4 regions of the Bittarella massiliensis (ex Durand et al. 2017) genome follow, and region 2 is predicted to be linked to each of the others. Evidence: riboswitches for the same ligand, from Rfam matches in the RefSeq annotation. Region 2 holds a riboswitch; each other region holds the start of a gene.
What was found. Region 2 has a riboswitch for cobalamin ahead of GT748_RS01025 (immunoglobulin-like domain-containing protein). Riboswitches for the same ligand answer to the same signal wherever they lie in the genome.
Positions count from the first base shown of each region.

Region 1: linked by a shared signal. The riboswitch ahead of GT748_RS10690 (immunoglobulin-like domain-containing protein) and the one ahead of GT748_RS01025 (immunoglobulin-like domain-containing protein) in region 2 are both predicted to bind cobalamin.
Region 3: linked by a shared signal. The riboswitch ahead of GT748_RS05575 (hypothetical protein) and the one ahead of GT748_RS01025 (immunoglobulin-like domain-containing protein) in region 2 are both predicted to bind cobalamin.
Region 4: linked by a shared signal. The riboswitch ahead of GT748_RS09085 (ribonucleoside triphosphate reductase) and the one ahead of GT748_RS01025 (immunoglobulin-like domain-containing protein) in region 2 are both predicted to bind cobalamin.

Region 1 is NZ_WWVY01000009.1:81,605-84,812, reverse strand. Features, by position in the region: gene GT748_RS10690 (immunoglobulin-like domain-containing protein) at 1-1,561, opposite strand, end outside; cobalamin riboswitch at 1,826-2,065, opposite strand; gene GT748_RS10685 (MFS transporter) at 2,246-2,752, shown strand; gene GT748_RS10680 (replication-associated recombination protein A) at 2,826-3,208, opposite strand, start outside.
Region 2 is NZ_WWVY01000001.1:218,418-221,625, reverse strand. Features, by position in the region: gene GT748_RS01030 (nucleoside hydrolase) at 1-775, opposite strand, end outside; cobalamin riboswitch at 1,104-1,329, shown strand; gene GT748_RS01025 (immunoglobulin-like domain-containing protein) at 1,623-3,208, shown strand, end outside.
Region 3 is NZ_WWVY01000003.1:350,737-353,944, reverse strand. Features, by position in the region: gene GT748_RS05575 (hypothetical protein) at 1-1,801, opposite strand, end outside; cobalamin riboswitch at 1,948-2,149, opposite strand; gene GT748_RS05570 (iron chaperone) at 2,324-2,695, shown strand; tRNA gene GT748_RS05565 (tRNA-Gly) at 2,894-2,967, opposite strand; gene GT748_RS05560 (EamA family transporter) at 3,152-3,208, shown strand, end outside.
Region 4 is NZ_WWVY01000007.1:67,881-71,088, forward strand. Features, by position in the region: gene GT748_RS09085 (ribonucleoside triphosphate reductase) at 1-1,946, opposite strand, end outside; cobalamin riboswitch at 2,086-2,277, opposite strand; gene GT748_RS09090 (Mbeg1-like protein) at 2,916-3,208, opposite strand, start outside.

The sequences.
Region 1 (3,208 bases), on a different contig from region 2:
AGAGGGTCTTTTGCAGTTTCAGCGGGCCCACCACGTGGTCGGCGTCGGCATTGTCCAGGCCGATGAGGGCAAATCTGTCCGCCCCGCCAAAGAGGGCGGCGGCGCCGTCGATCTGCTCCTGGGTGGTCTTTGTGTGCGCCGGCACGGTGACCAGAACGGTCTTTTCGCAAAAGACGCCGGGGACACTCGCCTTGGAGAAGCGGAAGGTGACCTCTCCCTGCACCTTTTCGTCGGTGAAGGTGACCTTCCCGTTTTCATCGCCCGCCGCAGCGGAGATGTTGGCGTTGCCGCTGGAGACCACCTCGACTGAAATGTCGGTGCGGTCCATCTGCAACTGCCAGGTGGTCTCGACATTGTCCACCGGCACGTCGTTGTAATCGCTGTCCCAATCGGTCTCCCGCACATAGAGACCGTTGGTCGCAGAGAGGCTCACCCCGTCCACCGCGGCCTGGATCTCGGCGCGCACCTCGTCGGCGGTGACGGCCTTGACGGTGACCGAAAAGACCTTGGTGTCGCTTGCCGTGCCGCGGGAGATGGTGGCGGTGAGGGTGAGGGTCACATCCACCCCGTCAGTGGGGCGGGTGAGCTTGCCGTTGTCGCCGAGGACCGCTTGATTGTCGCTCTGCCAGGCGATGCTGGTCCCGGCGCTGCCGGCGGTGGGCAGGGTCAAATCGCCCTTCACCGCCGAGAGGTCGCCCAGATCCAGCTCGCCTTTGGCCTTGGCCACCGCCTCGGCGTCGGTGTAGGTCACCTCAGTGACCGTCAGCTCGGCATAGGGGCGGCTGATGTCGATGGCCGGATTCCCCTTGCTGTCGTACCAACTGCTCTTGCGGACAGCGGAGAGGGTGTACCGGCCCGCCTCGTCAAAGGTGAGGGAGGCGACGCCGTTTTCGTCGGTGGTGCCCACCTCGGCCTCTGCCCCGCCGTCTTTAGAGGCGAGGATGGTTGCCCCCTTGACCGGCGACGCCGCCGCGGCGTTCATCCCCGCGGTGCCCATGAGGGTGACCGAGACGGGTTCGCCAGTGTTGGCCGTCAGGCTGTCACCGGCAAAATAGGTGTAGAGGCTGCCGGCGTATGCACTGTACCAGAGGTCGTATAGGGTGACCTCGTCGCCATTTGCCAGGGGGCAGCCGTCGATGAGGTAGCCGGTGCCGTCCTTTGCGGGATAGGCGTCGTTGACCATGTACATGAAATAGACATCGGTCGGGGCGTCGGCGTTGGTGTCCAAAAAGTCCTGCAAAAAGCCGGGAGTGGCGTCGATAACGTCCGCCGGGTCCAGGCCGTTGTCCACGCAGTACTGCGCCAATACATGCAGGGGGGTGTAAAAACCGGGGTCCTTGTCCGCCCAGGCCGTGAGGCCATATTCGGGCAGGGACTTGTAGGTGTCGGGCAGGGTGATGGCCGTCGGCTCAACCGCCGTAAAGCCGTACCCCTCGACCCGCAGGGTGGTGCTGATCCCGGCGCCGCCCCGAGGGGCGCCGGCCGCGGCATAGGCCGGGGTCAGCAGGGCGCCCAGCGCCAGACAGAGCGCCAGGACCAAGCTTGTCAGTCGTTTTGTCATTGTCTCTCTCCTTTTTTTGTTCCCTTCGGGGGAAAAAGGAAAGGGCCCGCCGAAACTCGGCGGGCCCCAAAGAGCGTACACAAATAGCCGGAGCCAATATTCACCCCGCGCATTGCTGTACCATCTTTTCCTCACCGAAAGAAGGGTATAGTTTTTCGTTCTGAAAAACTGTGTCGTTTTCTTCATCAAATAGGAGCTGGTTTGCCATTGGCAAGCCAGCTTTTTTGTGCAACAAACACAAATTGTTTCATCGAACAAAAAAACTATACGTATACATTGCCGGCAGATATCCTGACTTGAGGCTGCGGGCGGCCTGTTGGCCGCCACTCCTCCCCCCGCCCTTCCCAGCGCGCGCCCAGAACGCGCGCCAGTGGTTGCGGGGTTCGTCCCCTCTCACAGTAGAGTGAACTGTTGCGGATTTGCACCGCATTCCCCGTCCGGCGGCAGGGCTTTTGCCCGCCGCCTCCACAGCCAAAAGGCTGTACCGACACCCCTATGGTACAGGCATTTTTTGGAATTGTCAATGCCTGACCGAGCGATTTTTCCCCCTTTCGGCAGGGGGCGGCCTCCCCGCAAAATCGACGGCCTTCCTTGTTTTGCGGCCGGTTTCATGGTATGATAAAAAATATCGATCCCGGCGAACAAGGGGCGCCGACTTGAAACGAAAAAGGAGCGATCTCCCCCATGGGAATTTTTGTTGCAATAGCCATCCTCTTCATTTTGATCTCCTGCGTCCTCTTTTTGGTGCGCACCCCGCTGGCCCAGTGGGGCAGTTGGCAGTGGATCTTCCTGGCCTTCAGCGTGCTGCTGCTGCTCTTCTTTGTGGCCATGGTCTGGTACTCCATCCAGACCCACCGGGAGCGCAAGGAGGAGAAGGCCGAGCGGGCCCAGCAGGAGCGGGAGGCACGCCGCCGGCAGGCCGCCATCACCTACGACGACCTGGACATCCTCCCCGAGGAGGAGCGGGAGGAGCCCGATGACTTTGACTACGAGGGGTACAGCCAGGTCGAGGAGGGCGAGATCGTCTACATCGACGGCAAGGTGATGATCGCCGGTTCGGAAGAGGCCAACGCCGCGGTGGCCGCCCTCAAGGCCGAGAAGGAGGAGGCCCGCCGCCGGGACGCCGAGGAGAAAGCCCGCCTCAAGGCCGAGGAAGAGGCCCGTCAAAAGGGCGAAGATCCCCAGGAATGACCCCGTTTTTCGGCAGCCAAAAGCCGCCTCCACCGCGCGTTGCGGCAGGGGCGGCTTTTTTGCTGGAAAGGGGCTACTTCTCCCCCTCCTTGTGGCGGGCCTTGATCCCGTCCCAGTAGGCCTTGGCGGCCTGCTCGGTCTTGTTGGGGCCGTACTGGTAGTAGACCCGGCCGCGCAGGCTGTCGGGCAGGTACTGCTGGGCCACATAGTGGTCGGGGTAGTCGTGGGGCAGGCGGTAGCTGAGCCCGCGGCCCATCTTGGCCGCCCCGCCGTAGTGGGCGTCTTTGATGGAGGCGGGCACGTCGGAGTAGCGGCCCGCCTCCACGTCGGCCATGGCGGCGGCGATGGCCAGGTTGGCCGAATTGGATTTGGGGGCGGTGGCCATGAGGATGGCGGCCTGGGCCAGGGGGATGCGCCCCTCGGGCAGCCCCAGTTGCAGGGCGCTGTCGACGCAGG
Region 2 (3,208 bases):
CGCCGCAGACGGCTCCGTCCATCGCCCAGGCCACGGCGATGGCGTCATGGATGATGTTGGAATCCTGCCCTTTGACAAAGGCATTGTGGCGGGAATAGGTGAAGAGCTCCTTGAGCAGCGCGGCCTTGGGGCCGTCGCCGCAGGCGGCGATGAGCTCGTCCAAATCTGCCTCGCTCAGGGCGCCGTCGCAGGTGGCGTTGAGCCCCACCATGTGGGTGGGCAGCTTTTCAAAGCAGATGCGGGCGGCGGTGGGGTCTTTAAAGATGTTTGCCTCGGCATAGGGGCTCTGGTTGCCCATCTCAATGCCGCCGCCCATGATGTAGAAGCGGGAGATGAGGCCCGGCAGATTGGGATAGCGCATCAGGGCCTTGGCCACGTTGGTCAGGGGGCCGACGGCAAAGAGGAGCAGCTCGCCCCCCGCCCGCACCGCCTCGCGGTAGATGACGTCGCAGGCCTCGTCCTCATCCAGGGGCCGGCGGCCCTCCGGCAGGAGGATGCTGGCGATACCGGTGCTGCCGTGGACCGGGCTCACATAGTCGTCGCCCCGGTCGTATTTCTTAAAAAAGGGCTCTTTGGCCCCCGCCGCCACCTGGGCGCCGATGGCCAGCACCTCGTTGAGGGCGCGGGCGTTGTAGAGGGTCTTCTTCAAGGGCATGTTGCCGTAGACCGCCGTGATGGCCCGGATGTCAAAATGGGGGCAGCTTTGGGCGAGAGCCAGGGCAAAGGCGTCGTCCACACCGGGGTCGCAGTCGATGAGCACGGGAATGCGCGTCACAGGGATCGCCTCCAAACAATTTAGTCTTGTCTCCATCATACCAGATGACAGCGGGCGGGCAAAGGACAAAAGACCTGTTGGAGGGAGAGAAAGCAGGCCCCCGCCATGCCGTCAACACACAACAGCACAATGCAAAAAACTTTCATTTGGAAGAGCGCCCCTTTTGAAAGCGGGTGTTGCGTTGCAGACCTTGGGCAAACCGGCGACCTGTCGCACAATCGTCAAAACCGGCCTGCGCCGCTCGCCGTAAAATACGGGGGGGGCGGTGGCACTCGTGGAGCAATTTACAACAATGGAAGTTTATGTTATAATGGCCCAAATTGAATAGTCAATTTGTTTGGGGTATGGTTTGAAAGGCAATCTGCCGAGTAGATGAAAAGGGAAACCGGTTGGAATCCGGTGCAATCGCCATTACTGTATTTGACAAAACGGGAACGACATTTGCCATTGGGATGCTCACCACAGGTGAAAATGCAAACTGAGAAGGCGTCGTTTCGGAAGCAAACTCTGCTTCGGTCATAAGTCAGGAGACCTGCCATACCCCCGTCGGATCGATCCTCCCGGGCGAGGGAATATTGCCGAGTATTGTTTTGCGGTAGCATGCCGTCTCCAAGGAATTTGACTGTTCTATGGGGCGCGTTTGCCTGTAAAAGATATTTGTGTGCTTTCCCCTGACGGGGAGAGCACTTTTTTATTTTTGCAGGGGGTGAAGGACAGAGCAGGACACAGAAAAGGGGAAACAGGTATGCCGAGGATGGTCCTTTTGGGAACGGCCCCCTCAAAAGCAGGAGGGCTGTCTTCCAAAGGATCCTGATCCAAGGGAAAACAACAAAGGAGTTTAGAAGAAATGAAAAAAGTGGCACAGCGAATTTGGGCGTGTGCACTGGCGTTCCTCATCGCCCTCTCCTCGACGGGGGTCACCGTCTGGGCAGAAGGCGCGCCGTCGAGCGAGCCGGCTGTTGTCGACGACGTCTATCAAATCGGCACTGCGGCAGAGCTCACCTGGTTTGCAAACCAGGTCAATGGCGGCAACACGGGGATCAACGCCGTCCTCACTCAATCCATTGACTTAAACAGTCAGGCCTGGACGCCAATTGGAAACGATTACGACCACGAGTACTCCGGGACCTTTGACGGCCAAAACGAAACGATCAGCAACCTATCCATCAACGCCACAACAGGATACCAGGGACTGTTCGGCAATGTGGGAAAAACAGGCACAGTCAAAAACCTCACTGTTGGGGGGACTGTCTCTGTCAAAGCCAACGGCAACTATGTGGCTGGCCTTGTCGGCTTTAATAAGGGGACGATCGACAACTGCACCACCAATGTGAATGTGACCCGCGATTCCACATCTACAAGCGCATACACCGGCGGGATCACAGGTCAGAACAACGGCACCATTATTCGCTGCTACAATGGCGGAGCGGTTAAAGGGGTGATAGCCGGCGGCATTGCAGGCTATCAGTCAGAGGCAACCAGCAGTATTTCTGGCTGCTACAACGCCGGCGCGATCAGCTGCCCCCAGGGCAACCTGGCTTCTGGGACCGGCGGGATCGTCGGAAAGACCAACAAGACCGGCTACGTGTACAACTGTATCAATGCCGGAGTGATCGAATCGGAAAGCACCCTAGCCGCCAACTCCTATGTGGGCGGAATTGTCGGCAGAACCACCAAGAATACCGCAACACCCACTGCAGCATTTTTTAACAACTTGAACTGTGGAGAACTAAAGTCTGCGGGCAGTGTCACCGCTCCCATTGCGGGGAGCCTTCTGGACGGCAACTTCGCCGCAGGAAATGTCTTTTTGGCCGACGCGACAGACGAGGCCACCGGCGCCTATGCGGAGGAGCAGCTAAAAAGCTCTGCGGTCGTCGACAAACTCAATCGCAACGAGGGGAGCTCCTTCGTTCCAACAATCGACGAGTCTATCCAGTACGTGGCCGTCGCAAACGGCTATCCCACACTGAAGTGGCTGGCTGGCAGCGCACCGGTGGTGCCTGTGCCCGTCACGGCCGTCTCGCTCGCCGGCTCTCCCAAGGCGGGAGAAAAGCTCACCGCCAAGGCCACCGGTACGGATGGGACCGCAGCCACCAAGGTGACCTACCAGTGGCAGTCCTCCTCGGACAACGGGGGGAGCTTCACCGACATTGCGGGGGCAACCGACCCCACCTTCACCATTCCAGAAGACGGGAGCTATCTCGGCGCCCTCCTGCGGGTGCAGGTGTCGGGGGAAGAGGGCTCCTCTGCCACCTCCCAGGCAATAGGGCCGGTGGAAAAGTCTGATGCGCAGAAGTTGGCGGAAGACAAAGAGGCCCTGACCCTGAATGTCACCGGCGCCATCAAAGAGGCGCAGACCCTCGTGTTGCCCACTGCCGGCGGCAATGGGAGCGCCATCACCTGGCAGAGCGATACCCCCTCTGTCATCACCGA
Region 3 (3,208 bases), on a different contig from region 2:
GGGCGGGCAGGGCGGCGATGTCCTCGTCCAGCTTCTGGACGATCGCCTCCTGGCGCAGGGTCTCGATGGCGGCCGCCGCCTTTTGCAGGGTGTCGGCGCCGGTAATCTGTGAGCGCTCCTGGGCGGAGAGGGCCTCGTAGGCCGAGAGCAGGGCGCTCACCTTGTCCGCGTCTTGCAGGGTGAGGGACGAGAGGTCGAGAGAGGCGATGCCCTGGTTGATGCGGGCGATGGGGTCGGCGGTGGAGAGGGCCAAGATCTCCTCCAACTTGCCGTGGTTTGTCACCTTGGCCTGTTCGGCGGCAGAGAGGGCGCGGTAGCGGCTCTCCACCCGCCGGGCCTCCGCCAGGTTGATATAGCGGTAGGAGTCGGCGTCGGGCAGCCGCTCGATCTGGCGCTGCACATCGGCGGCGGTGATGGCGGTGTCCCCCTTGTTGCCGTAGCAGTAGAGGTAGCTGGCGTCGTTGTACCAGACCAGCGAGCCGTTGGGGGCGATGGCGATGCTCTGGGTGCAGTACTGGCGGCGGCCGATGCCCGGGACCACCTCGACCTGGGGAGCGGTCTGGCCCTCCCTGTCTTTTAAGATGAAGAGGTTGTCGGAATTCTCGTTGGCCACAAAGTAGAGATAGACCTGGTTGCCGTTTTCGGCGCTGGCGTAGGCGGTGGTCAGGGCGGCGGAGCCGGCGCTGTTGACGGTGCCGGTCTGGTAGAGGGTGGTCATGGTGTTGACGTCGACGACAAAGACCGGCATCTGCGCGCCAAACCCCTGGCCGGCCAGGTAGAGCCGGTCGTTGTAGATGACCGGGGAGGACTGGGTGTCGCCCCCCGAGATGCCGGCCGTCCACTCCCGCAGGCTGGCCTGGTCCAACTTGCCGTCGGCGCGCAGTTTGTAGCTGCGCACCGCCGCCCCCGCCGTGGGGTGGCCGGAGGAGAGGTAGACGCGGCCATCCTTTTCATAGTAAAAGGGGGTGGAGCGGGCGTTGTAGCCGCTGGGCAGCGAGAAGGTGTCGGCCACCGCGCCGGTCTTGTAGTTGACCGACCAGACGGTGCTGGAGCCGGTATAGTTGGCGTCGGTGAAGACGGCGTAGTCCCCGGCAAAGGCCACGCCGTTTGTGTTGAAGCCGGCGTCGGAGGGGGAGGCGACGGTCCAGTTTGCGGCCTTGACCTCGGTGGTGCTGGCGGGATTTTCGTCGGCGGTGTCAAAGCAGGCGTAGACCCCGCCGGTGCGGTAGGAGCCGGTGAACACCCGCCCGTCGTGGCAGATGACCGGGCTCTGCATGGCCGAACCCGGCAGCTCCTGGGTGACGTAGAGCTGCTCGAGGGTCTCGGCGTCAAAGACGCGCAGGAAGTTTTTCTGCACCCCGGTGGCGTCGGCATCCAGGTTGTTGATCTCGCAGGGGACGAAGATTTTGCCGTCCCCCGCGCCCAGGATCATGGTGTACTGGTTGTGGGCCGCGCCGAAGACCGGGGCGCTGGCCACCTCTTTGCCGCTGTCCAGCTCGTACTTGCGCAGGCGCTGGAAACTGTAATTGTAGACGTAGTTCCCCAGGATGACCGGGGTGCCCGACGAGTCGGTCCAGGAGGTGGAGTCGCCGACTTGCTTCTCCCACTTGCGTTCGATCTCGCCGGCGGTGGTGGGGGTTTTGGCGTCGGAGACGCCTTTGAGCCCGTCGGTCCCTAAAAACTGGGGCCAGCCCAGTTCTGTCGACGGCTCTGCCGCCAGGGCGGGCAGGCTGCCGGAGGCGCAGAGGCAGAGCGCCAGCAGCGCCGCTGTCGCCCGCTTTTTTACAGAGATGTTTCCCATTTTCTTCTCTTCCTCTCGATGGTCGCGGGGATGGCAGCCGGGGGAGGACGACAAAAAAAGACCGTCGTCCGACGGCCTTTCGTGCAAAAAGGGCGGGCGCAGGGCGGCCCAGCCTGTTTTGGCACTTTTGTCCTCGGCCGGAACTACTCATACACCCTGTTGCGGCAGGTCTCCTGACTCGGATGTCTCCCTACTCTCCAACCCGCCTTCCCAGGCCCAGATGCCCAGTGGCGGCAGCGAAGCTGCCGTTGGATTTCGCCATCCTCACAGTAGCGGCGACTGTCACGGATTTTCACCGTGTTCCCTCTTGCTCGCCCCCGAGGGGCGACCACAACGAACCATTCTGTTTTTGATGAGACCACTATACCACGGCCCTGGCCCGCAAGTCAATTTGAAGGGGGACTTTGCCGGAGATGCGCGCCTGGAAAGTTTTGTTCCCGGCTGGACGGGCCATCTTGCCGCCGGCTGGATAACGGCGGGGCGGCTGTGAAAAATAAGGGGGAGGGAAAGGAGGGGGCGCGTTTGACCCCATTCACAGCCTATTTGGAGGGGCTCGAGACGGTGTGGCAGCGGGCGGTCCTCGGTGAGGTCCTGCGCTGGGTGGGGGAGAAGTTTCCCGATTTGACCCCTAAAATTGCCTGGAACCAGCCGATGTTCACCGACCACGGCACCTTTATCATCGGCTTTAGCGCCGCAAAGGCCCATCTGGCGGTGGCCCCGGAGAGGGCCGGGATCCTCCGCTTCTCCGGCGCGATCGAACGGGCGGGGTACCGCCACAGCAAGGAGCTCATCCGCATCCCCTGGGGGCAGGCGGTGGACTTTGCGCTGCTGGAAGAGATCATCCGCTTCAACGTAGAGGACAAGCGGGACTGCGCCGCGTTTTGGCGGGGGTAAAGCCGCTCGCCGCGCCGATTCCCCTGCGGGGGCAGAGAGGCGGGGGCCTGCACAGGGGAAAAAGAAAAAAACCGGCGCAAATCGCGCCGGGCGTTGCCGTCGGGGTCTATACCGTGAAAAGATGCCCGCCGCACACCTGCGAGAAACGGCAAAATAAAAAAATGAGCCCGAGCGCGAATGCGCCCAGGCTCAGACTGGTGGAGCAGGCGATGGGAATCGAACCCACAACCTCAGCTTGGGAAGCTGATGTTTTACCACTAAACTACGCCTGCACCTGTAAGTGCTTTACTATTATAGTACGGCTTGCCCCCAAACGTCAAGCCCCGGGCGAGAAATTGCAAAAAAATTCCCCTTTCCCGCCCCTTCGACAGGGCGGGGGGCAGCTGTGGGAAAAAGGGCGTTGTGCGCGGGCGGAAAAGGTGCTATTTTAGAGGGGAGAAAGAGGGGGATCGAGCGATGAAAGAGGCAAAGGGGGAGAAGCGGGTGTGGATTTTGTATGCGGTGTTGTCGGCG
Region 4 (3,208 bases), on a different contig from region 2:
CTGTACACCTCGCCGCTGATGTAGCCGTGCTCGGGGCAGACCGAGAAGGTGGGGGTCAGAGAGAGGTAGGGCAGCTTGTAGTTGGTAAAGGCCTTTTGCAGCAGGGCCTTGGCCACCTCGATGTCCCGGATCTGCTCGCCCAGGTAGAGGTGGAGCACCGTGCCGCCGGTGTACATGCACTGCAGGTCGTCCTGCAGGTCGAGGGTCTCGAAGATGTCGTCGGTGTAGCCCACCGGCAGCTGGGTGGAGTTGGTGTAGTAGGGCACCTCCTCCCCGGCGGTGAGGATGTCGGGGTAGCGGTCCCGGTCGAGCTGGGCCAGGCGGTAGCTGGTCCCCTCGGCGGGGGTGGCCTCCAGGTTGTAGACATGGCCGGTCTCCTCCTGGAAGCGGGTGATGACCTCCCGCATGTGGCCCAGCACCCGCAGGGCGAACTGCTGCCCCTCAGGGGCGGTGATCTCGCAGCCCAGGAAGTTGCGGCAGGCCTCGTTCATCCCCACCAGGCCGATGGTGTTGAAGTGGTTGAACCAGTAGGAGCCGGTGCGGGCCTTGACCTCTTTGAGGTAGTGGGCCGAGTAGGGGTACATCCCATTTTCGGTCTGCTTTTCAATGGTCTTGCGCTTGATTTCCAGGCTGTTCTTGGCCAGTTCCAGCAGCCCGTCCAGCCGCCGCATCAGGTCCTCCTCGTCCTGGGCCAGGTAGCACAGCCGGGGCAGATTGAGGGTGACCACCCCGATGGAGCCGGTCATGGGGTTGGAGCCGAAGAGGCCACCGCCTCGCTTGCGCAGCTCGCTGGTGTCAAGCCGCAGCCGGCAGCACATGGAGAGGGCGTCCTCGGGGGAGAGGTCGGAGTTGATGTAGTTGGAGAAGTAGGGGATGCCGTACTTGCAGGTGATCTCCATGAATTTGTCCACCACCGGGCTCTGCCAGTCAAACTCCTTGGTGACGTTGATGGTGGGGATGGGGAAGGTGAAGACCCGGCCGTGGCGGTCCCCCTCCATCATCACGTCGCAGAAGGCGGTGTTGAGCAGGTCCATCTCGGCCTGAAAGTCGCCGTAGCAGGCGTCCATGGGCTGGCCGCCGATGACCACGCACTCGTCCTTGAGGGTGGAGGGGACCACGATGTCGAAGGTCAGGTTGGAGAAGGGGCACTGAAAGCCCACCCGGGTGGGGACGTTGAGGTTGAAGATGAACTCCTGCAGCGCCTGTTTCACCGCGGCGTAGTCCATGTGGTCGTAGCGGATGAAGGGGGCGCAGTAGGTGTCAAAGGAGGACCAGGCCTGGGCGCCGGCCGACTCGCCCTGGGTGGTGAAGGTGGAGTTGACGATCTGCCCCAAAAAGGAGCGCAGGTGCTTGGCCGGGCCGCTCTCCACCTTGCCGGGCACCCCGCCAAAGCCCTGCATCAGCAGCTGGCGCAGGTCCCACCCGGCGCAGTAGGGGCCGAAAAAGCCCAGGTCGTGCAGGTGCAGGTCCCCCGAGGTGTGGGCGCGGCGGATCTCCTCGGGATAGATCTCGTGGAGCCAGTACTGCTTGGTAAAGGCCTCGCGGATGTAGTTGTTCATCCCGTTGATGGACTTTTGGGTGTTGGCGTTCTCCTGGATCTTCCAGTCCATGTCGTCCAGGTACTGGGAGAACATGTCGATGGTGGCGCCGATGAGGGCGTTGGCCTCCCGGGCGCCCTGGCGCTTCTCCCGGTAGAGGATGTAGGCCTTGGCGGTGCGGGCGTGGCGGTTTTCGATGAGGACCTTTTCCACCATGTCCTGCACCTCCTCCACGTCCAGCACGCCGGTGCGGGACGAGGCCATCTCCACCACCTGGCGGGAGAGCTCCTCCGCCCGATGCCAGTCGTCTCCCCCCACGGCGGCGGCCGCCTTGAAGATGGCCCAGGTGATCTTCTCCGGATCAAAGGGGACAATGTCCCCGCTGCGCTTGCGAATCGATTCGATCATCGTATTGTGTCCTCCCATCAAAGTGGTTTCAGAAAACCGCTGGAGACGCCCAGAGCGCTGAAAAGCCCCTGCCGGCCAAAGGCAGGCAGGGGCGCGACAAAAGTCACTCACCAGAGCCCGTTTGACGCCATACACCGTGGCAGCGCGCGCACAGCGGGCAGGTATTCCGGCTCGGATTCCACGCGCGCCCCGCCTTCCCAGCTCCCGGGGGAACCAGTGGCAGTTGGGGCGTGCTCTCTCCTTACGGCGGCGGGACCGCGCGGGCTTTTCACCCGTCTTCCCTGTTGCCGCCCGGCCCGATGACAGGCCGGGCACCCGCGTGCTTTCGTTTCCATATCTAGTTTTGATTCTGAAACAGATTGATCAAATCATACTACATCTTGTGCACCCAGTCAACCGTCATTTCGCCGATATTGCGGTGAAAGAGTGCCACAACAGGCGCGTTTTGAGAGGGGGTCCGAAGCGCCGAGGCGCATGGAGAAGCCCTTGGCGGGGTTTGGGCAGAGCGTCGGGGGGAAGGCCCATTTCACCCCGCCCCAACCAGGGGCGGACGCGTCCCTCCCACAGGGGCGCCGGGTGGACCTTCCACCCGGCGGCAAAGGGACAACGGGCGCAGAGGTCGGGCGGGCCGTTAGATGACAGGAGAGGCCGCTGCCCGCTGCCGGGAAGCAAGCCCTCCTTCCCGGCGGCGACAGGAGACCGGACCGCAGCCGATCCCGCTCCCCTCTCCGGGGCGAAAGGTTCCCTACTTCAGACACCACCCTGACTTCTTACCCCGGGGGCGGGCGGTATGGAGGTCCTCCCGGCGAAAAAGGGGGCAATCGTCCCCCTTCTCCCAAGCTCTTTCCGCCGCCCTGGCCCTCTTGACAGAGACGTCCGCCGCCCCCTGCCGGGAAGCAATCCCCCCTTCCTGGCGGCAACAGGAGACCGGGCCGCAGCCGACCCCGCTCTCCGGGGCGAGAGGGCACTCTACTCCAGACGCCGCTCCCCTCCCTCGCTCCGTGGGCGGGCAGGGCGGAGGTTCTCCCGCGCCGAGCGAAAGAGGCCGCCCATCACCTGGCCCATCAGGCGGCGGGTGTCCTCGTCCACATTTTTGAGGGACTGCAGCACCGCCCCGGCGCTGTGCAGCCAGTCGCCGGAGAGCTCGCCCACCGTCTTGGCCTGGGTGCCGGCCAGAAGCTGGTAGAGGGTGTCGAAGAAGGTGGCCCGCTCCTCCCTGCTCATCCCGGCCACCCAGTCCTTGAGGGTCTTGTCGATGAACT